3 regions of the Streptomyces sp. NPDC058674 genome follow, and region 1 is predicted to be linked to each of the others. Evidence: riboswitches for the same ligand, from Rfam matches in the RefSeq annotation. Region 1 holds a riboswitch; each other region holds the start of a gene.

Region 1 (7,373 bases):
GAATTCGCCTACTTCGCAGAGATGGCCAGGGCCGCGACATCGGCCGCCCTGGCCCGCGGCTACGCCCTCGTCATCCTCCCCGCCACCTCCCGACACGACGTGTGGTCCAACGTCGCCCTCGACGGCACCGTCGTCGTCGATCCCTCGGACCACGATCCCGTCGTCAGCGAGCTGGTCCGCCAAGGCCTGCCGGTGGTCTCCGACGGCCGGCCGGCCGGAACCCTCCCCGTCACCGCGTGGGTCGACAACGACCACGAGGCGGCCGTGCTCAACCTCCTCGACCACCTCGCCGACGCGGGCGCCCGCCGCATCGGGCTCCTGACCGGCACCACCACCGACACCTACACCCGGCTCTCCACCACCGCCTACCTGAACTGGTGCGAGCGCGTCGGCCAAGACCCCGTGTACGAGTCCTACCCCGCCCACGACCCGTGTGCGGGTGCCGTCGCCGCCGACCGGCTCCTCGCCCGCCCCGACCGGCCCGACGCCGTCTACGGGCTCTTCGACCCCAACGGAACCGACCTGCTCGCCGCCGCCCGCCGCTACGGCCTGCGCGTCCCCGAGGACCTGCTGCTCGTGTGCTGCAGCGAGTCCACCGTGTACGCCAACACCGAACCGCCGATCACCACCCTCTCCCTCAAACCGCGCCGTATCGGCACCGCCGTCGTGCAGTTGCTGATCGACGCGATCGAGGGGGTCGACACCGGCCGCCCCGTCGAACAGGTCGTCCCGACCGAACTCATCATCCGTACCTCGTCGCAGCGCAGGCAGCCCCGCACCACCGTCAGCCCGCCCCGCTCGCCGGCGCAGGACTGACAGCCACACCACTCCACCGACGCGACCACAGACCCCTCCGAATATTTCAGCACCACCGATTTCGGGAGAAAAGGGCAGGAAGGATCGGCTCCGCAAAGGATTCACCACCCCTGGTGCGTCACAGAGCGCGAGCCGCATTCCTATGATGGGCGCACGACATCACGGACCCTCCTCTCCGGAGGTCAGAAGGGTCCGCAGGTGTACGGCAGCGCGACGGTGGTGGAGGGGTCGATGACTCAGGGGGCCGGTCAGGGACCCGCAATGCGGACGGACACGCTGCGGGACTTCCGGGTTCCGGTCGTCGAGCCCGTTCCGTACCCCGCGTCCCAGGGGTTCGCGGGCGAAGCACCCGTGTACGGCGAGTACCCGGCGTACTACGGCGGGAGTGCGGTGCCCGTGCGCACGATGAGCACGGAATCCGAGGACGAGGACCCCGAGGGCTACACCCCCACACAGCGGGACCTGCCCGTCATCGGGCGCGGCGCGATCGGCGGGCCGGGCGACACCGTCCAGGTCCAGTACGTCCCGCAGGAAACCGCCCCCGGGGGCCCCGGGCCGCTCTACGTGGTCGGCGACGTGCACGGCTACCTGGACGAGCTCGTCACCGAACTCCACGCCCAGGGCCTGATCGACACGGAGTGCCGCTGGTCCGCCGGCAATGCCCGGCTCTGGTTCCTCGGCGACTTCACCGACCGCGGCCCCGACGGCATCGGAGTCATCGACCTGGTCATGCGGCTCTCCGCGGAGGCCGCCGCCGCCGGCGGCTACTGCAAGGCCCTCATGGGCAATCACGAGCTGCTGCTCATCGGTGCCAAGCGGTTCGGCGACACGCCCGTCGCCTCCGGCGCCGGCACCGCCACCTTCCAGGCCGCCTGGCTCCTGAACGGCGGCCAGCGCACCGACATGGAGCGGCTCCAGGACGTCCACCTGCAGTGGATGTCGCGCCTGGACGCCGCCGTGCTGGAGGAGGACCACCTGCTGCTGCATTCGGACACCACCGCCTACCTGGACTACGGCGACTCCGTCGAGGACGTCAACGACACCATCCACGAGCTGCTCAACCGCAACGACGCCGACGTCACCTGGGACCTCTTCCGCAAGTTCACCAAGCGGTTCGCCTTCCGCGACGAGGACACCGGCCCCCAGGCCGTGCGCGAACTCCTGGGCACCTACGGCGGCAGTCGCGTCGTGCACGGCCACAGCCCCATCCCCTACCTGCTCGGCGAAGTGGGCACGGAGGACGGCGACGCGGCCCACGGACCCGAGGCGGTGGACGGCCCGCACGTGTACGCGGAAGGGCTCGCCATCGCCATGGACGGCGGGGTGACGATGGCCGGCAAACTGCTGGTCGTACAACTTCCTTTGAACGACTGACGCTTCTCCCAGCGGGGTATTTCCGGAAAGCCCCTGTCAACCGGTGGCGTGGGCGCTCTACCATCGCTCTATCCGTAGCGGGCTCTCCTCCGTTTGTGCCGGCGCCCGGGTCTACGCGGGCATACCGGCTTCTACGGAGCATCGGGGGATGCACATGACCAGCGCTCCGCACCTGCTGACCGAAGACCGGCCGGAGTTCGATCGGCTCCTCGACGAGGCGCTGCGCACCGCGCCCGACCGGCCGGAGCTCGCCGCCCTCGGCGAGCGGCTGAACGCCGAACAGCTGCGCACCATGGCCATGGGGGCCAGTGCGCTGCTCACGGGCGCGGCCGCGGCCGAGTACGACCACTACGTGAAGGTCCGTGGGGAGCGGCGCGACGAACTGCTGTCCACGCCGGGCTCGGCCGCCGAGGAGAACGACGGACAGGGTGACGGCGCCGGAGCCGGGGCCGTGGTCGCGGTCCTCGCCCCGGTACTGGCGGGCACCGCCATGCTGATCTTCCTGCTGGTGGGCTACAGCCTGAAGATGATCGAGCCGGAACCGGCCTTCGCCGAGACCATGCTGACGGCCGGCTGGCTCTTCGGCGCGCTCACCGTGGCGGGCCTGCTGTGCGCCGTGGTCGGACTGCTGGTGACGGCCGTACGCAACAGCGCCACCGAGGTGGTGGCCGACGAGACCGAGGCCGTACCCGACGAGGTCGCCCGGGCCCGTGAGGCGTGGCGCAACGCCCTGCTGGAACGCGGCATCATGCCGTTCCTGCGGGACGCCCTGGCGGACCCGAGTGCCGGGCCGGGCTTCCGGTCCCCGCGCGGACGCGGCGGCCGGATTCCCAGCCTCGGCTACACCGCACCCGACTTCACCAGCCCGGGGACCCCGTCGGAGGGCCCCCGGCCCGGCTACGCGTCCCCGGACTTCACCAGCCCGGACTTCGGCGGCCCGGAGCACGGCTCGGACTGACCCGCCCGCCTGCGCCCCGCGCCGTTCCCCGTACCGGCTGTTTCACGTGAAACATCGCGCGCAGGGGGCGGGCCGCCCCGCGGACACGTCAGTCGGCGAGCGGCAGGTACACGCGGTTGCCCGCGGCCGCGAACTCGGCGGACTTCTCCGCCATGCCCGCCTGGATCTCCTCCGCCTTGAGGTCCCCTCCGTGCTCGCGGCGGATGTCGTGCGAGATCTTCATCGAGCAGAACTTCGGACCGCACATGGAGCAGAAGTGCGCGGTCTTGGCCGGCTCGGCGGGGAGGGTCTCGTCGTGGAACTCACGCGCCGTGTCCGGGTCGAGGGCCAGGTTGAACTGGTCCTCCCACCGGAACTCGAAGCGGGCGTCCGACAGGGCGTCGTCCCACTCCTGGGCTCCGGGGTGCCCCTTGGCCAGGTCCGCCGCGTGCGCGGCGATCTTGTACGTGATGACGCCGGTCTTCACGTCGTCGCGGTTGGGCAGGCCCAGGTGCTCCTTGGGCGTGACGTAGCAGAGCATCGCGGTGCCCCACCAGGCGATCATCGCGGCGCCGATGCCCGAGGTGATGTGGTCGTAGGCCGGGGCCACGTCCGTGGTCAGCGGGCCGAGCGTGTAGAACGGCGCCTCCTCGCAGATCTCCTGCTGGAGGTCGATGTTCTCCTTGATCTTGTGCATCGGGACGTGGCCCGGGCCCTCGATCATCGTCTGGACGTTGTGCCGCTTGGCAATGGTGTTCAGCTCGCCCAGCGTCTTCAGCTCGGCGAACTGGGCCGCGTCGTTGGCGTCCGCGATGGAGCCCGGCCGCAGGCCGTCACCCAGTGAGTACGTCACGTCGTACGTCGCCAGAATGTCGCAGAGCTCCTCGAAGTTCGTGTAGAGGAAGTTCTCCTTGTGGTGCGCCAGGCACCACGCGGCCATGATCGATCCGCCGCGGGAGACGATTCCCGTCTTGCGGCGGGCGGTCAGCGGCACGTACGGCAGCAGGACGCCGGCATGGACGGTCATGTAGTCGACGCCCTGCTCGGCCTGCTCGATGACCGTGTCCTTGTAGATCTCCCAGGTCAGGTCCTCGGCGCGGCCGTCGACCTTCTCCAGGGCCTGGTAGAGCGGCACGGTGCCGATCGGGACGGGGGAGTTGCGCAGCACCCACTCGCGCGTCGTGTGGATGTTGCGGCCCGTCGAGAGGTCCATGACCGTGTCGGCGCCCCACTTGGTCGCCCAGGTCATCTTGTCGACCTCCTCCTCGATGGAGGAGGTGACGGCGGAGTTGCCGATGTTGGCGTTGACCTTCACCAGGAACCGCTTGCCGATGATCATCGGCTCGATCTCCGGGTGGTTCACATTGGCCGGCAGCACGGCGCGACCTGCGGCGATCTCCTCGCGGACCACCTCGGGGGAGACGTTCTCGCGGATCGCGACGTACTCCATCTCCGGGGTGATCTCGCCCCGGCGGGCATATGCGAGCTGCGTGACGGCGGCGCCGCCGCGGCCGCGGCGGGGCTGGCGGGGACGGCCCGGGAAGACCGCGTCGAGGTTCTTCAGCCCCCCGCGCGGCAAGGTGTGCTTGATGCCGTCGTCCTCGGGGCGCGCGGGGCGTCCCGCGTACTCCTCGGTGTCCCCGCGTCCGATGATCCAGTTCTCGCGCAGCGGCGCGAGCCCCCGGCGGACGTCCGTCTCGATTCCGGGGTCGGTGTACGGACCGGACGTGTCGTACAGCGTCACGTCCTTGCCGTTGGTGAGGTGGACCTGGCGAACCGGCACCCGGAGGTCGGGGCGGGAGCCCGCCACATACCCCTTGTGCCAGCCTGGCTGGCGCTCGGTCCGGCCGTCGGCGTCCTGGCTGACGGCAGGCGTGCGTGCGTCCTGAATGGTCATGAGACCTGATCTCCCTACGCCGGCATTACCCGGTAACAGGTTCGGCGGTCGACGCAGCCTCTTCCCGTGCGCACGGATCGTGCGCGTACGGTGATCAGCGTCCTCTCAGCCCGGTGCTCCGAGCTCCCGCGTTGTGCAAAGGTGCCCCCACGCTAGCGTCATCCAGGGCGTGCTGAACAGTGGGCCCCCTCATCTCTTGCGATGATCTGCCAGTGACGTCCTCGCCGCAGCCCCCCACCGATTCCACCGACGACCACGGCCACGCCGGCCACGCCCACCCGGGCCACGGGCCTTCCTCAGGCCATTCCCACAGCCACGGCCACGGCCCCGCGGCCCCCGTCTCCAAGCACCTGCGCAAGGTCATCGCCGCTGTGCTGATCCCCTTCGCCACCGCCGTCCTCGTCGGACTGGTGGTGCTCTGGCCCGGCGGCGCGCCGTCCCACGAGCGCACGGGGGTCGGCTTCGACCGCCAGACCCAGCAGGGCGTGGTCGTCTCGCTGGCGCTCGTCGACTGCAAGTCCGTGAACGCCTCGCAGGTGCCGCCCACGGGCGACACCTCGACCCCCGAGGGCCGGGAGGCGCAGTCCGCGCAGACGGACGAGTGCAAGAAGGCCACCGTCGAGGTCGGCACCGGCCCGGACAAGGGGCGGACCTTCGTGGAGATCGTCCAACCGGGCGCGCCGCGGCAGTTGGAGGACGGACAGGAGGTGGTGGTCGCCTACGCGCCCGATGCCCCGCGCGACCTCCAGTACTCGGTGATCGACGTGAACCGCAAGTTCCCGATGGCCCTGCTGGCCGGCATCTTCGCCCTGGCCGTGGTCCTCGTCGGGCGGATGCGCGGGCTCTTCGCGCTGATCGCACTCGTCATCAGCTTCGGCGTGCTGACCCTCTTCATCCTCCCCGCCATCCTCCAGGGATCGAATCCGCTGGTCGTCGCCGTCGTCGGGGCGAGTGCGATCATGCTCATCGGGCTCTACATGTGCCACGGCCTGACCGCGCGCACCTCGGTCGCCGTCCTCGGGACCCTGGTCTCCCTGCTGCTGATCGGCCTGCTGGGTTCGCTGTTCATCGACTGGGCCTTCCTCAGCGGCAACACCGATGACAACACCGGACTGATCCACGGGCTGTACCCCGACATCGACATGAGTGGTCTGCTGCTCGCAGGCGTGATCATCGGCTCGCTGGGCGTGCTGGACGACGTCACGGTCACCCAGACGTCCGCCGTCTGGGAACTCCGCCAGGCCGATCCGTCGATGGGATCCCGCGCCCTCTACCGCGCAGCCATCCGGATCGGCCGGGACCACATCGCATCGGTGGTCAACACCCTGGTACTGGCGTACGCGGGCGCCGCACTGCCCCTCCTGCTGCTGTTCTCGATCGCGAACAGCAGCATGGGATCGGTGGCCAACAGCGAGCTGGTGGCGGCAGAGATCGTGCGCACGCTCGTGGGATCGATCGGGCTCGTGGCCTCGGTCCCGGTGACGACGGCGCTCGCGGCACTGGTCGTCTCGGCCGACCGGCCGGGCCCGCCGGCCGCGGGGGCGGCCGCCGGGCCGGCCCGCAGCGGCCGTGGTCGGCGGCGCAAGCGCTGAATCCGGCCCGGAGGAGCGGGGCGGGCCGGCGCCGCTCAGCCGGTGTTCGGCTCGTTCTGCCGCGATTCGGCGAGGATCTTGCCGAGCGCCTCGTCGAGGTGCTCCTCGAAGTCGCCCAGGCTCCGCTCCTGACCGAGCGGAACGAGCCGGTCGGTGCGGTCCAGGAAGGCGACGAGCGGCGCCGCGCTGGCACGGAACAGAGCTCTGTCGCCGCCGACCTGGAGGCGGATGTGGACGTCGGACAGCTCTTCGGGGTCGGTGGGAGCGATGTGCACATCGCCGTCGCCGCACGCCTTGTTGATGCCGTCGAGGAGCAGTTCCCGTCCGAACGCCCACGTCACGGGCGCGTCTCCGGGAAGGTGGAAGGTAAGTCGCACTGCGTAGGGATCCCGAGCGTCGTACCGGAGTTCAACCGGGATACGGAACGAGAGCTCCTCGGAAACGAGGAAGCTCATCATGACCTCTGCCTGTACCGACTCGCGCATTGACTACCCCGCTGTAGTGGAAGTGGCCAGGAATGGTCCCCCAGGGCCTCTTGACAAGAGTGGTGGAAGCGCTAGCAGATCACAAGGAGTGAGTTTTCAGATACTGATAGAGAACATGAGGGTGCTCAACCGCGCGCCTACTTCTCTCCGCAGTTGCTCAACTGCGGACAGCAACCGACCCTCTTCGCTCAGGGGGAGGGAAATGGCCACGGTTGCAGGCGTCTCTCCGGCTGGGATCGGAATGGCCGCACACACCGTTCCCAGCGCATACT
Region 2 (7,373 bases), on a different contig from region 1:
GCGACCCCTCCGGGCGGGTCCGCGCCGCCCACCTCTCGGACGGCAGCGCCGTCGAGGCCGACGTGGTGGTCGTCTCGCTCGGTGCCCAGCGCAACACCGAGTGGCTGGCCGGGTCCGGGCTGGGCGCCGGCCCCCGCGGCATCGCCTGCGACGCGGGCTGCCGGGCCTTCGACATCCGGGGGATCGTGACCGACGACATCTATGTGGCGGGTGACGTGGCCCGTTCCCCGCACGCGCTCTTCGGATACCAGTTCCTGTCCCTGGAGCACTGGGGCAACGCCGTCGCCCAGGCCGAGACGGCGGCGCACAACATGCTCAGCGAGAGCGCGGACCGCCTGCCGCACCTGTGGGTGCCGGGATTCTGGTCGTCCCAGTTCGGCGTGAACATCAAGTCCGTCGGGGTGCCGCCGATGGGCACCGAGATCATGATCACCCAGGGGTCCCGCGAGGAGCGCCGCTTCGTCGGCGTCTACGGCTACCAGGACCGCGTGATCGCGGCGGTGACCTTCGACAACTGCCGCTGGCTGCCCTTCTACCAGGAGCAGATCGAGACGGGGGCGCCGTTCCCCGTGCCGTTCGAGACCATGGACCGCAGGTCGGACGGGCACAAGGCGGTGTCCGCGGACTTCCCGGACCCCTCGGTGCCCACGCACGGTCCCACCATCACCCTGAGCGGCTACTCGCCCGCCGACCGGAGGATGACGTTCGTCCCCGCGCACCACTGACCCCGGCGCGGCCCTCCCCCGAGGTCCGCGAGGAGGACCTGTCATGACCCAAGCCATCCTGCGGGAGATCATCGACTACGCGAACCGGGCGGATCCGTATCCGCTGTACCGGGAGCTCCGCAAGACGCCGGTGTCCCACGAAGGGGACGGCCCGTACGTCGTCAGCACCTACTACGAGATCCGCAGCCTCCTGCACGACCCCCGCATCAGCTCCGACTCCCGCAACCTGAGGCAGACGGGGGACGACCCGCTGGGCGGGGGCGCGGAGGAGGAGACGGCGCTGCCCCCGTCCTTCCTCAGGCTCGACCCGCCGGACCACGACCGGCTGCGGCGGATGACGAACCGGCCGTTCGGCCCGCCGCACTCCCCGCACAAGGTCCACGGCATGCGCACGGAGCTCGGCGGGATCGTCACCGGCCTGATCGACCGCATCGCCGCCGCCGACTCCTTCGACCGCGTCGACCTGGTCGACCAGTTCGCCTACCCGTTCCCGGTGTCGGTCATCTGCCGGCTCCTCGGGGTGCCGCCCGAGGACGAACCGCGCTTCCACGTCTGGGCGGAGGCCATCGCCGCCAGTCTGGACCCCGACCCGGACGCCGACCCGTCCGAACGCGGCAGGAGCTCGACCGACGCCCGGATGGAACTCGGCATGTACCTGGCCGGGTTGATCGAGGAGCGGCGCAAGAACCCGGGCGACGACATGCTGTCCCAACTGGCGACCGCGGACGGCCCGGACGGGTCCATGACCACGATGGAGGCGCTCAGCACCTCGGCGCTCCTGCTGATCGCGGGGCACGAGACGACGGTCAACCTCATCACCAACGGGATGCTGACCCTGCTGCGCCACCCGGACGTGCTGGCCCGGCTGCGCGAGGACCCCGGCCTGTCCGTCCCCGTCGTCGAGGAACTGCTGCGCTACGAGCCGCCGGTGCAGCTGATCCCGCACCGCACCACGCTCGCCGACATCGAGGTGGCGGGCGTCGCCATCCCCAAGGGCGCGTCCCTCTGGCTGATCCTGGCCTCCGGGAACCGCGACCCGAAGCGGTACGAGGACCCGGACCGCTTCGACCCGGACCGCGAGGACATCCAGCACCTCGGCCTCGGCAGCGGCATCCACAGCTGCTTCGGGGCCCCGCTGGCCCGGCAGGAGGCGCAACTGGCCCTCGGCGAGCTGGCCCGCCGCCTGGAGAATCCGCGCCTGCTGGAGGACCCGCCGCCGTACCGGCAGAACGCGGTCCTGCGCGGGCCGCGGCACCTGGCGATCGCCTGCGACGGCATCCGCGCGTAGGGAGCGGCCCGCGTCCGCCGCCCGCATCCGCCGCCTCGGCCCGCATCGCCCGCCTCGCCGGGCCCGGGCCGCCGGACCGCGGCCGCCGGACGCCTCTACGGCGCGGGCAGTACGACGACCTCGGACGCGGCGAAGGCCACCTTGACGCGGTCGCCCACGGCGGGGGCCCCGGCCAGGCCGCACTCCGCCTCCAGCACGGGCCCCGCCTCCGGGCGCAGCCGCAGGGCGACGTGGGTGCCGCGGAAGGTGCGCGACTCCACGATCCCCGCGAGCCCGTCCTGCGCCAGGAGCACCCCGGCCGGGCGGATCATGACCTGCCGCTCCCCCTGCGGCGAGCCCGCGGGCACCGCCACCCTGCCCCACGGGGTGGCGGCGGCACCGGCCGAGACCGTCGCCGGGACCACGTTCTCGAAGCCGAGGAAGCGCGCCACGAACTCCGACGCGGGCCGCTGCCAGACCTCCAGGGGCGTCCCCGCCTGCGCGATCCGCCCGTCCCGCATCACCACGACCCGGTCGGCCAGCGCGAAGGCCTCGCCCTGGTCGTGCGTGACGGCGAGCACCGTCGTGCCGAGCCGGGAGAACAGCCCCCGGAGCTCCACCACCAGCCGCTCCCGCAGCCCCCGGTCCAGCTGTCCCAGCGGCTCGTCCAGCATGAGCAGCCGCGGCGAGGGGGCCAGCGCCCGGGCCAGCGCGACCCGCTGCTGCTCACCGCCCGACAGGGAGGCCACCGCCCGGCCCTGCGCCCCCGGGAGCCCGACCAGCTCCAGCAGCTCCGCGACCCGGGGCCCGTACACCCCCCGGGAGGGGCCCCGCATCCGCAGGCCGAAGGCGACGTTCCCGCCGACGTCCCGGTGCGGGAAGAGCTGGTGGTCCTGGAACATCAGGCCCACCCCGCGCCGGTGCACAGGCACGTCCGCCTGGTCCGCGCCGCCGAGCAGCACCCGGCCGGCCGAGACCGGCTGGAGTCCGGCGACGACCCGCAGCAGGGTGGACTTGCCGCTTCCGCTCGGTCCCAGCACGCACACGGTCTCGTGCTCGGCGACCTCCAGGTCGACGCGGTCCACGACCGCGCGCTCACCGAAGCGGACCGACACCCCGTCCAGGTGCAGCAGTGCCATCAGAACTCTCCGGAGGTCTTGTCGGGGCGCAGCCGCTCCAGCGCCAGCAGAGACACCGCGCACACCAGCATCAGAATCGTGCTCAGGGCCATCGCCTGCCCGTAGTTCAGCTCGCCGGCCCGCCCCAGCAGCCGCGCCACGGCCACCGGCAGCGTCGGACGGTCCGGTCTGGCGATGAAGACGGTCGCGCCGAACTCGCCCAGCGACACCGCGAAGGCGAAGCCGGCCGCGATCAGCAGCGCCCGCCGCACCAGCGGCAGGTCCACCTCCCGCCAGGCCCGCAGCGGGGACGCGCCGAGGACGGCGGCGGCCTCGCGCAGCCGCCCGTCCACGGCCCGCAGCACCGGCAGCATGGTCCGGACGACGAACGGCACGCCCACCAGGGCCTGTGCCAGCGGCACCAGAATCCACGAGGTCCGCAGGTCCAGCGGCGGCCGGTCCAGGGTGATCAGGAAGCCGAAGCCCACCGTCACGGCGGACACCCCGAGCGGCAGCATCAGCAGCGCGTCGAAGCCGCGCACGAAGCTGCCGCCGCGCCGGGTCAGCGCCGCCGCCGCGAGCCCCCCGACGAACAGGGCGATGGCGGTGGCGGTCAGCGCGTACCGCAGGGAGTTCCAGATCGCCTCGACCGGCGGCACCAGGAAGGTCCCGCCGCCGGCGCCGGCGTCCTGGAGGGCCCGGTAGAAACCGAGGCCGTACCCGCCGGGGGCGTCGAAGGACCGCTCGACCAGCACCCCGAGCGGCAGGACGATCAGCAGGGCCACCGTCAGCAGCACCCCGCCCAGCAGGGACCGCTGGGCCCACCCGCGCGGCCGGTGCGCCGTGCCCCCGGGGTCGACGAGGCGCAGCGCGGTCTCCCGCCTGCGCACGGTCCGGGCGTGCACGGCGAGGATCAGGCCGACCGCGGCGAACTGCACCATCGTCAGCACGGCGGCGGTGGGCAGGTCCAGCAGCTGCGCGGTCTGCCGGTAGACCTCCACCTCCAGGGTGGAGTACGCGGGACCGCCGAGGATCTGCACGACGCCGAAGGAGGTGAAGGTGAACAGGAAGACCATCAGCGCGGCGGCGGCCACCGCCGGGCCCAGCGCGGGCAGCGTCACCCGGCGCCACGCGGCGAACCGTCCGGCGCCCAGCACCCGGGCGGCCTCCTCCTGGCGGGGATCGAGCTGCGCCCAGAGGCCGCCGACGGTCCGTACGACCACGGCGTAGTTGAAGAAGACGTGGGCCAGCAGGATGGCCCACACGGTGGTGTCGAGCCGGACGCCCCACAGCTCGTCCAGCAGTCCGCCGCGGCCGACCAGCGCGAGGAACGCGGTGCCGACGACGACGGTGGGGAGCACGAACGGCACGGTGACCACGGCCCGCAGCAGTTGCTTGCCGGGGAACGCGAAGCGCGCGAAGACGTACGCGCCGGGGAGCGCGACCAGCAGCGTGAGGACGGTCGAGGCGAGCGCCTGCCAGGTGGTGAACCACAGCACGCCGGCGATGTCCGGCCGGGCGAGCACCTCGGCGGCCCGGCCGAACTGCCAGCCCGCGTCCGTCGTGAGCCCGCGCCCGACGATCGCGCCGACGGGGTAGGCGAAGAACAGCCCGAAGAAGGCGAGGGGCACGGCCATCAGGCCGAGCCGCACGGCCATGGCCCGCCCGCCTCCACGGGGACCGGGACCCGGCGCGGCGCCCCCCGGCGCCGCCCCCGGGCCCACGGGAGTTCCTACTTCACGACGAGCGAGGACCATGCCTTGACCCACTGCTCACGGTTCTTCGCGATGGTCTCCGGAGCCACGGCCTCGGGCTTCTCGACCACCACGCCGTGCTTGGTGAACAGCTCCGGCAGGGCCGCGTCCTTCGTCACCGGGTTCACGAACATCTGGAGCGGCATGTCCTCCTGGAACTTCCTGCTGATCAGGAAGTCCAGGAGCGCCTTGCCGCCCGCCTCGTTCTTCGCGCCCTTCAGCAGGCCCGCGAACTCGACCTGGCGGAAGCACGTACCGGTGGAAACGCCCGTGGGGGCCTCGGCCGGCTGCGGCTCCCCGTACAGCACCTCGACGGGCGGGCTGGAGGCGTAGGAGACGACCAGCGGGCGGTCGCCCTTGGCCTTCCTGCCGCCCGCCGAGCCGGAGAACCGCTCGTTGTAGGCCTGCTCCCAGCCGTCGACGACCTCGACGCCGTTGGCCTTGAGCTTGCTCCAGTAGTCCTTCCAGCCGTCTTCGCCGTACTTGCCGACGGAGGCGAGCAGGAAGCCGAGGCCGGGCGAGGAGGTCGCGGCGTTCTCGGTGACCAGCAGGTCCTTGTACTCCGGCTTGATCAGGTCGTCCAGCGTCTGCGGCGGGGCGATCTTCTTGTCGGCGAAGTACTGCTTGTCGTAGTTGACGCAGATGTCGCCGGAGTCGACCGGTGTGACCCGGTGCTCCGCGTCCAGCCGGTACTCCGGCTTCACCTCGCCCAGGCCCTTGGCCTCGTACGGGGTGAAGATGCCGTTGTCGAGGGCGCGCGAGAGCAGGGTGTTGTCGACGCCGAAGAAGACGTCGCCGCGCGGGGAGCCCTTGGTGAGGATCTCCTGGTTCAGCGCCGCGCCCGCGTCTCCGGACTTCAGCTTCTTGACGGTGTAGCCGCTCTCCTGCTCGAACTCCTTGAGGACCGCGTCGGTCACGTTGAAGGAGTCGTGCGAGACGAGGGTGACGGTCTTGGACGCGGGGGCGTCGCCCGCGCCCGCGGACGAGTCCTCGGCGTCGCCGCCGCAGGCGCTGAGCGCGGTGACGCCCAGCGCGGCCGCGAGCGCGGCGCCCGCGATCTTCCTGGTGGTGCTCACTGGTCAATTCCTCCTGGGATGTCCAGGAGAAGACGCGGCCCTGCCCGGCGCTCCGTACGAGCGGACGCCGGGCAGGGCGCAACAGCTTGAGTGGTGACCGAACTTCCTACCCCGAATGACCGGGGCGAGGTTCAGAGGGTCTGCGGTGGCGGTTACCGCACTCTCAGCGCTGTGGCGCTCCCCTGTCGGAATATGAAATTGGTTCGGCCACAGGGTACCCCGTGGCCGAATGTGATCGATCAGAAACGGTCGTCAGCGCTCCGAGGCAGCGAGCTGGCCGCACGCGCCGTCGATCTCCTGACCGCGGGTGTCCCGTACGGTCACGGGCACGCCGTGCCGGGCGATGGCCTCCACGAAGGCCTTCTCGTCCTCGGGCCGCGAGGCGGTCCACTTCGAGCCCGGCGTCGGGTTCAGCGGGATCAGGTTGACGTGGACGCGCTTGCCCTTGAGCAGCTTGCCCAGCAGGTCGCCGCGCCAGGCCTGGTCGTTGATGTCGCGGATCAGGGCGTACTCGATGGAGATCCGGCGGCCGGACTTCTCGGCGTACTCCCAGGCCGCGCCGAGGACCTCGCGGACGTTCCAGCGGGTGTTCACGGGGACCAGGGTGTCGCGCAGCTCGTCGTCCGGCGCGTGCAGCGAGACGGCCAGGCGGCACTTGAAGCCCTCGTCGGCGAAGCGCAGCATCGCCGGGACCAGGCCCACGGTGGAGACGGTGATGCCGCGCTGCGACAGCCCGAGGCCGTCGGGCTCCGGGTCGGTGAGCCGGCGGATGGCGCCCACGACGCGGTTGTAGTTGGCCAGCGGTTCGCCCATGCCCATGAAGACGATGTTCGACAGGCGGGCGGGCCCGCCCGGGACCTCCCCGTCGCGCAGGGCGCGCATGCCGTCGACGATCTGGTGCACGATCTCGGCGGTGGACAGGTTGCGGTCCAGCCCCGCCTGGCCGGTGGCGCAGAACGGGCAGTTCATGCCGCAGCCGGCCTGGGAGGAGATGCACATGGTGACCCGGTCCGGGTAGCGCATCAGCACGGACTCGACGAGCGTGCCGTCGTGCAGCTTCCACAGGGTCTTGCGGGTCGTGTCGTCGTCGCACGAGATGTGCCGCAGGACGTTCATCAGGTTCGGCAGCAGCTCCTGCTGGAGCTTCTCGCGGGAGGCCGCGGGGATGTCCGTCCACTCCGCCGGGTCGTGCGCGTAGCGGGCGAAGTAGTGCTGCGAGAGCTGCTTGGCCCGGAACGGCTTCTCACCGATCGCGGCGACCGCCTCACGACGCTCGGCCGGGGTCATGTCGGCAAGGTGCCGGGGCGGCTTCTTGACTCCGCGAGGGGCGACGAAGGTGAGCTCTCCCGGGACGGGGCGGGCCATGGCAGGTACTCCTCGTAAGACGAAAGGCGCGCCGCAGAAGCAGCGCGCCCTTCAAGGGTAACCGCCCG
Region 3 (7,373 bases), on a different contig from region 1:
GGCGACCGCCGTCCATGAGCGCTGCCGCGAGCGGAAGGTGGATTTCCTCTTCGGGGCGGAGGTCCGCGAGGTCCTGGTGCGCGACGGCCGGGCGGCGGGGCTGCTGCTGGCGGACGGCTGCGAGGCGCCGGCGGACTTCGTGGTCTGCGGGATCGACCCGAGGCTGCTGCCCGAGATGGCCCGGGAGGCGGTTGCGGCCCGCGGGGCGGACGCGCCCAGCCGGGTGACCCTGCTGCTCGCACTCCGCGGCGCCCGCCCGGCGCGGGCGGTCCACCGCACGCTCGTGCACTCCCCCGGTCTGTCGGCCACCGTGCTGCGCCCGGACGACCCGGCGACCCGGCCCGACGCGGACCACGAGGCGGTCACCGTGAGCGCCGTGTGCGGCCCCGGGGGCGCCGGGGCGGCCCCGAGCGCCGAGGAGCTGCTCGACCTGGCCGGGAAGGCCGTGCCGGGGCTGCGGGAGCGGCTCCTGTGGCAGGAGGCGCTGACTCCCGCCGACGTCGAGGCGGCGACCGGCGCCGTGGGCGGCTCGGTGCCTGCGCCCTCCCTGGCCGGGGCCGGCGGGCGGCTGCTCCACCCGGCGAACACCACGTCCGTGCCCGGGCTGTACCTGGCGGGCGGCTGGGCGCATCCGGGCGGCGGGCTGGCGCACGCCGGGATGACCGGGGCCCTGGTGGCCGGGCTGATCGTGGAGGGCGCGGACTTCCGCGGCTCCCGGTGACCGTCCCGGCGCGCCCGGCCGCCGCCGGACGGCGGCGTCAGTAGCGGTACTGCCCGTACTCCCCGGCGCCCTGCTGGGGGTACGGGTACTGCTGCGGCCCGCCCTGCTCGTCCGCCGGGTACGGCTGGGCGGCGTCGCGCTGCTGCGGGACCCAGACCCCGCCCGGCGGGGTGTCCGTGGAGTACTGCTGCTGCCCCTGGTCGGCGTACTGGCCGTAGGCGGAGTAGTCGTAGGACTGACCCGGGGTGACACCGCCCCCGGTGCCGACGTACGGGTCCGAGTAGGCGGCGTAGACCGGCTGCCCGCCCGCCGGATAGCCGGCCGAGTAGTCGTAGCCGTCGGAACCGCCCTGACCGGTCGGCTCGTAGTACGCGGCGTACTGGTGCGCGTCCTGCTCCGCGGTGGTGAACGGCGAGGCGAACGCGGCCGTCCGGCCCGCGTCGGGGGCGGGCGCGAAGCTCTGTATGCCGTAGGAACCGGTGTCCTCGGGGACCGGCTCGGGGCTGTAGACCTCCTCGGCCCGCGCCTGGGAACGCCGCTCCGCGGCCCGTCCGGCGCCGTCCTCGTCGCCGGCTCCGCCCTCGGACCCGTACTCCAGCGCGGTCACCCGCAGCGCGGGCTCCGGACGCGGCCCGCCGGACCGGCGCCGGCCGGACTGCCGGACCGGCTCCGGGGCGCGGCGCAGTGCCCAGCCGGCCACGAAGCCCTTGCGGAAGGAGAGCGTGACCAGGATCTGGCCCACGGCGAACGCGGCGGCGCCGGCGCCGATGACCGGCACCGACGGCAGGACCACGCCGGCGACCACGCCCAGGAAGCCCGTGAAGGCGAGCAGGCGCCAGCGGAGCCGGGCCTTGTACTGCATCAGGACCTCGGCAAGCAGCCACAGCGCGACGATTCCGAACGCGATGTAGAGGACCGTCATTCCCACGCATGGCCCCTCTCGGTGCGGCGGACCGCCCGAAAACGGGGCCCGCCGATCAGGCCCGCTGGTGCAGGCCCAGGTTCTCGTAGATTTCGAGAGTCGCCGTGGAGTTGTTCAGCGTGATGAAGTGCAGCCCCGGGACACCCTCGGACAGCAGCCGCGCGCAGAACTCCGTGGCGAACTCGATGCCAATGGAGCGTACAGCCGCCGGGTCGTCCTTGACCGCGAGCATGCGCTCTTTCACGTCCGCGGGGAAGAGCGCGTTGCTGAGCTGCGGCAGCCGGTCGAGCTGCTTGATGCCCACAACGGGCATGACCTCGGGGATGATCGGGGTCTCGCAGCCGGCCTTCTCGACGCTGTCGCGCAGCCGCAGGTAGTTCTCCGGATCGAAGAACATCTGGGTGATCGCGTAGTCGGCGCCCGCGCGGCACTTGTCCACGAAGTGCCGGATGTCCGTGTCCCAGTCCGTCGAGCGCGGGTGCATCTCGGGGAAGGCCGCGACGCCGACGCAGAAGTCGCCGGACTCCTTGACCAGCCGGACCAGGTCGGCCGCGTAGTGGAGGCCCTCGGGGTGGGCCACCCACTCGCCCATGGGGTCGCCCGGCGGGTCTCCGCGGACGACCAGCATGTTGCGGATGCCCGCGTCGGCGAACTGTCCGATGACGTTGCGCAGCTGGGCGATCGAGTGGTCGACGGCGGTGAGGTGCGCGACGGGGGTCAGGGTGGTGTCCGCGGCGATCTGCTGCGTGGCGCGCACGGTGCCGCCGCGGGTGGAGCCGCCGGCGCCGTACGTGACGGACACGAAACTCGGGGCCACCGCCTCGACCCGGCGCAGCGCGTTCCAGAGGTTGCGCTCGCCCTTCTCCGTCTTCGGAGCCCAGAACTCGAAGGAGTACGAGCGCCCGGACGCGATGAGGTCGCGGACCGTGTGCGCGCGGTCCGACCAGGTGGAAGCGGTACCAGAGGCCATGACGGCAGGTTAGACGCGCCCGGGCGGACGTCGAAGCGGTGTCCGCCTTTTGGACACGTTTTTGGACACTTCGGCGGCGTCAGCCGAGGCGGGAGCGGACCCGCCGGGCGAGGTCGGCCGCGGCCGCCCCGGGGTCCGGGGCCTCGGTGAGGGCGCGGACGACCACGATGCGGGTGGCGCCGGCGTCCAGCACCTCGTCCAGATTCGTCGCGTCGATGCCGCCGATGGCGAACCAGGGGCGGTCCTGCTCCAGGGAGGCCGCGTACCGGACGAGGCCCAGGCCGGGGGCGGAGCGGCCGGGCTTGGTGGGGGTGGGCCAGCAGGGGCCGGTGCAGAAGTAGTCGACGCCGGGCTCGGCGACGGCGGCGTCCACCTCGTGCTCGGCGTGGCAGGAGCGGCCCATCAGCACCCGCTCGCCGAGGATCGCGCGGGCGGCGGGGACGGGGATGTCGCCCTGGCCGAGGTGCAGGACGTCGGAGCCGATGGCGTGGGCGACGTCGGCGCGGTCGTTGACGGCGAGGAGCTTGCCGTGGCGCCGTGCGGCCTCGGCGAAGACCCGCAGGTGGTCGAGCTCCTCGCCGGCCTCCATGCCCTTGTCGCGGAGCTGGACGACGTCCACGCCGCCTGCGAGCACGGCGTCGAGGAACTCGGGGAGGTCACCCTGGCGCTTGCGGGCGTCCGTGCACAGGTAGAGCCGGGCGTCGGAAAGCTGCATGGGTGTACCCCCCGGGGTGGAGGCGGCGTACGCGCCGGGAGCGGCCCGTACGCCGCGGTGGAGCGGATGCGGATCAGGTCACAGGGCGAGCGCCTGAGCGCGGCGCTTCACCTCCGTGCCGCGATTCTCGCTCAGCGCCTGCACGGGGGTGCCGGGCAGGGTCGGGTCCTCGGTGAACAGCCACTCGAGGATCTCCTCCTCGGAGAAGCGGTCGTCGCGCAGCACGGTCAGCAGGCCCACGAGGCCCTTGACGACCTTGTCGCCGTCGATGAAGGGGGCGGGCACCTGGAGGGCGCGGTTCTCGCCCCGGCGCACGGCGATCAGCTGCCCTTCCTTCACCATCTGGCGGACCCGGGTCACCTCGATGTCGAGCATCTCCGCGATGTCGGGGAGGAACAGCCAGGCGGGGACAAGGGAATCGATCTTTGCGTCAATCTCGGTCACAGGCACAAGCCTGCCATCTCGGGCCGACACCCGGTACCCGAGCGACCCCGTCCGGGTACCGGCGCCGCTGCCTGGTGCTGTGGCCGGAAGGGTTTGCCGGGGCGCGGTGTCCGGTGCGGTGCATCGCAAGGCGGAGGGCCGCGGCTCGTACTGGACGTACCTGCGCGGTCCGACAACGCGGCGAGGTGCCGTGCCGGGCGCCGCGACCCGGTGAACCTTTCCGGTCACAGCACTAGCGGGCCGTGGACCTCAGCGGGACGGCCGGGTCGGCGACCCGGTCGGGGTCGAGGGCGGCTCCCGACTCGATGAGCTTGCGGCCCTGCGCCAGGTCACGGGGGCGGCCCACGGCGAGGATCGCCACCAGGGCGCCGTCGCGCAGCCAGCACACCGACCAGGCCGGGGCGGCCGGGTCGCCCCGCCACAGGAGGGTGTCGGCGCCGCCGTGGTGGCCGGCGTACTGCACGAAGCGCCCGAACTGCTCGGACCAGAAGTACGGGACCGGGTCGTAGGCCCGGGCGGGCCCGCCGGCCAGGACGTTCACCGCGACCGCGCGCGGGCCCTGGAGGGCGTTGTCCCAGTGGTGGACGAGCAGCCGCGTGCCGTAGCGGGCCGAGGGGAAGGATGCGCAGTCGCCGACCGCGTAGACCCCGGGCAGCGAGGTCCGCAGGTAGGCGTCGGCGGTGACCGAGCCGTCGGGGCCCAGCTCCACTCCGCTGCCGGCCAGCCAGCCGGTGGCCGGGCGGGCGCCGATGCCGACCACCACCGCGCCGGCCGGCAGGGTGCGGCCGTCCGCCAGGAGGACGCGGCCCTCCTCGATCCCCGCGACCTTGGCTCCGGTGAGCAGCCGGGCGCCGGCCTCCTCGTACCAGCGCGCCATCGGCTCGGTGACCTCGGCGGGCAGGGCTCCGGCCAGGACCCGGTCCGCGGCCTCGACGACGACCACCTCGCAGCCCGCCTCGCGGGCGGCGGTGGCGAACTCCGCACCGATCCAGCCGGCCCCGACGACCACCGCCCGGTCGGCCGCCGCCAGGACCGGCCGCAGCCGCGCCGCGTCGTCGACGGTGCGCAGCAGGTGCACGCCCGGGACCCCGGCGGTGGCGGGCAGCGTCAACGGCAGCGCGCCGGTCGCCAGGACGAGGGTCCCGTACGGCACCGGGCCCGCCCCGGTGTCCAGCTCCCGGTCGGCGGCCCGCAGCCCGGTGACCTCCGTCCCGAGCCGGAGCCCGATGCCGAGCCCTTCGAAGTCCACGTCGAAGGCGGAGTCCTCGGCCTTGCCGAGCAGGACCGCCTTGGACAGCGGGGGGCGGTCGTAGGGCTGGTGCGGCTCGGCCCCCAGCAGGGTCACGGGGCCGGTGAAGCCCTGCTCGCGCAGGGCGACCGCGGTCTGCACGCCGGCCATTCCGGCGCCCACGATCACGACGCCGCGCTGTGTCTGTTCCGTCTGCTCGCTCACGCGGCCAGCCTAATGACCTGATGGACCATCAGGAACAGGCGCCGCCTTACCGGTCGTCCGGACCGGGGTTAGTCTGGCCACCGTACCTATCGCGGGAGTCCGGGCGCACCGGGCTGAGAGGGAGGCTGGACGGCCTCCGACCGTACGAACCTGATCCGGGTCATGCCGGCGAAGGGAGGGGCTGGACGCCCATGCACTCATCTCGAACGTCTCCCCGGGGAGCCGACGTCCTCGTCATCGGGGGCGGGATCATCGGACTCGTCACCGCCTGGCGGGCGGCCCTTCGGGGCCTGTGCACCGTGCTCGCCGACCCGGCGCCCGGCGGCGGCGCCGCGCAGGTCGCGGCCGGCATGCTCGCCCCCGTCACCGAGCTGCACTACGGCGAGGAGCCCCTGCTGGGGCTCGGACTCGCCTCCGCGGCCCGCTACCCGCAGTTCGCGGCCGAGCTCGCCGGGGCCGCCGGCGGCCTGGACATCGGCTACCGGGCCTGCGGCACGCTCGCCGTGGCCCTCGACTCCGACGACCGGCTCCACCTGCGGGAACTGCACGCCCTCCAGCGGCGCTGCGGGCTGGAGTCCGAGTGGCTCACCGGTCGCGAGTGCCGCCGCCTGGAGCCGATGCTGGCCCCCGGCGTACGCGGCGGCCTGCGGGTGGACGGCGACCACCAGGTCGATCCGCGCCGGCTCGCGGCCGCCCTGCTGGCCGCCTGCGAGGGGGCCGGAGTCGAGATCCGCCGGACGGCCGCACGGCAGCTGCTGGTCGCCGCCGACCGCGCGACGGGCGCCCTGCTCGACGACGGCACGGAACTGCGCGCCGACCAGACAGTGCTGGCGGCGGGCTCGCTGAGCGGCCGGCTGGCGGGCGTACCGCCGGAGGCCGTGGCGCCCGTGCGGCCGGTGAAGGGGCAGGTGCTGCGGCTCGCGGTGCCGGCGGCGTACGGGGCGTTCCTGTCCCGGACCGTACGGGCGGTGGTCCGCGGCAGCCACGTCTACCTGGTGCCGCGCGAGAACGGCGAGCTCGTCATCGGCGCGACCAGCGAGGAACTGGGCTGGGACACCACGGTCACCGCGGGCGGGGTCTACGAACTGCTGCGCGACGCCCACGAGCTGGTGCCCGGGATCACCGAACTGCCGCTCACCGAGACCCGGGCGGGACTGCGGCCCGGCTCGCCGGACAACGCGCCGCTGCTCGGGCCGACCGAACTGCCCGGCCTGCACCTGGCCACCGGGCACTACCGCAACGGGGTCCTGCTGACCCCCCTCACGGGCGAGGTCATGGCGGAGCTGCTGGCGACCGGCGAACTGCCGCCGATCGCGCTCCCCTTCACCCCCCGCCGGTTCTCCGCCGCACGTCAGGAGTCGTACGCATGACCATCTCCGTCAACGGCGAGCCGCGCGAGGTCGCGGACGGCACCACCCTCGACGCGGTGGTGGCCACCCTGACCGCCGCCTCCTCCGGGGTGGCCGCGGCGCTCAACGAGACCGTGGTCCCGCGCGGGCAGTGGACCGCCACGTCCGTGGGCGACGGCGACCGCGTCGAGGTCCTCACCGCGGTCCAGGGGGGCTGAGCGCGATGGCGGACGACGACCTGTTCACCCTGGGCGGCCGGACCTTCTCCTCCCGCCTGGTGATGGGCACGGGCGGCGCCCCGAGCCCGGACGTGCTGGAGCGCGCGCTGCTCGCCTCCGGAACCGAGCTGACGACGGTGGCCATGCGCCGCCTGGACCCGACGGTGCAGGGGTCCGTCCTGTCGGTGCTGGCGAAGCTGGGCATCGCGGTCCTGCCGAACACGGCGGGCTGCTTCACGGCGGGCGAGGCCGTGCTGACGGCCAGGCTGGCCCGGGAGGCGCTCGGCACGGACTGGATCAAGCTGGAGGTCGTGGCGGACGAGCGGACCCTGCTGCCCGACGGGGTCGAGCTGCTGGACGCGGCCGAGATCCTCGTGGACGAGGGCTTCACGGTCCTGCCGTACACCAACGACGATCCGGTGCTGGCCCGGAAGCTGGAGGACGCGGGCTGCGCGGCGATCATGCCGCTGGGCTCCCCGATCGGCTCCGGGATGGGCATCCGCAATCCGCACAACTTCGAGTTGATCACCCAGCGGGCCGGGGTCCCCGTGATCCTGGACGCGGGGGCCGGCACGGCGTCC

Evidence for each region. Region 1 has a riboswitch for thiamine pyrophosphate ahead of thiC (phosphomethylpyrimidine synthase ThiC). Riboswitches for the same ligand answer to the same signal wherever they lie in the genome.
Region 2: it holds a riboswitch for thiamine pyrophosphate, as region 1 does, so the genes downstream of both, ACFWU6_RS06080 (thiamine ABC transporter substrate binding subunit) here and thiC (phosphomethylpyrimidine synthase ThiC) in region 1, are expected to answer to the same signal.
Region 3: it holds a riboswitch for thiamine pyrophosphate, as region 1 does, so the genes downstream of both, thiO (glycine oxidase ThiO) here and thiC (phosphomethylpyrimidine synthase ThiC) in region 1, are expected to answer to the same signal.

Annotation. Positions count from the first base shown of each region.
Region 1 covers NZ_JBHXSC010000018.1:82,317-89,689, reverse strand. Annotated here, with positions in the region: gene ACFWU6_RS12540 (LacI family DNA-binding transcriptional regulator) at 1-816, shown strand, start outside; gene ACFWU6_RS12535 (metallophosphoesterase) at 1,033-2,190, shown strand; gene ACFWU6_RS12530 (hypothetical protein) at 2,339-3,148, shown strand; gene thiC (phosphomethylpyrimidine synthase ThiC) at 3,237-5,024, opposite strand; TPP riboswitch at 5,019-5,164, opposite strand; gene ACFWU6_RS12520 (YibE/F family protein) at 5,237-6,616, shown strand; gene ACFWU6_RS12515 (SsgA family sporulation/cell division regulator) at 6,652-7,101, opposite strand; gene ACFWU6_RS12510 (IclR family transcriptional regulator) at 7,198-7,373, opposite strand, start outside.
Region 2 covers NZ_JBHXSC010000007.1:73,139-80,511, reverse strand. Annotated here, with positions in the region: gene ACFWU6_RS06100 (NAD(P)/FAD-dependent oxidoreductase) at 1-725, shown strand, start outside; gene ACFWU6_RS06095 (cytochrome P450) at 769-2,013, shown strand; gene ACFWU6_RS06090 (ABC transporter ATP-binding protein) at 2,109-3,131, opposite strand; gene ACFWU6_RS06085 (ABC transporter permease) at 3,131-4,747, opposite strand; gene ACFWU6_RS06080 (thiamine ABC transporter substrate binding subunit) at 4,843-5,940, opposite strand; TPP riboswitch at 6,026-6,134, opposite strand; gene rlmN (23S rRNA (adenine(2503)-C(2))-methyltransferase RlmN) at 6,193-7,305, opposite strand.
Region 3 covers NZ_JBHXSC010000044.1:32,379-39,751, forward strand. Annotated here, with positions in the region: gene ACFWU6_RS22110 (phytoene desaturase family protein) at 1-721, shown strand, start outside; gene ACFWU6_RS22115 (hypothetical protein) at 759-1,649, opposite strand; gene metF (methylenetetrahydrofolate reductase [NAD(P)H]) at 1,699-2,613, opposite strand; gene thiE (thiamine phosphate synthase) at 2,693-3,328, opposite strand; gene ACFWU6_RS22130 (Rv2175c family DNA-binding protein) at 3,407-3,772, opposite strand; gene ACFWU6_RS22135 (NAD(P)/FAD-dependent oxidoreductase) at 4,005-5,225, opposite strand; TPP riboswitch at 5,307-5,419, shown strand; gene thiO (glycine oxidase ThiO) at 5,417-6,595, shown strand; gene thiS (sulfur carrier protein ThiS) at 6,592-6,792, shown strand; gene ACFWU6_RS22150 (thiazole synthase) at 6,798-7,373, shown strand, end outside.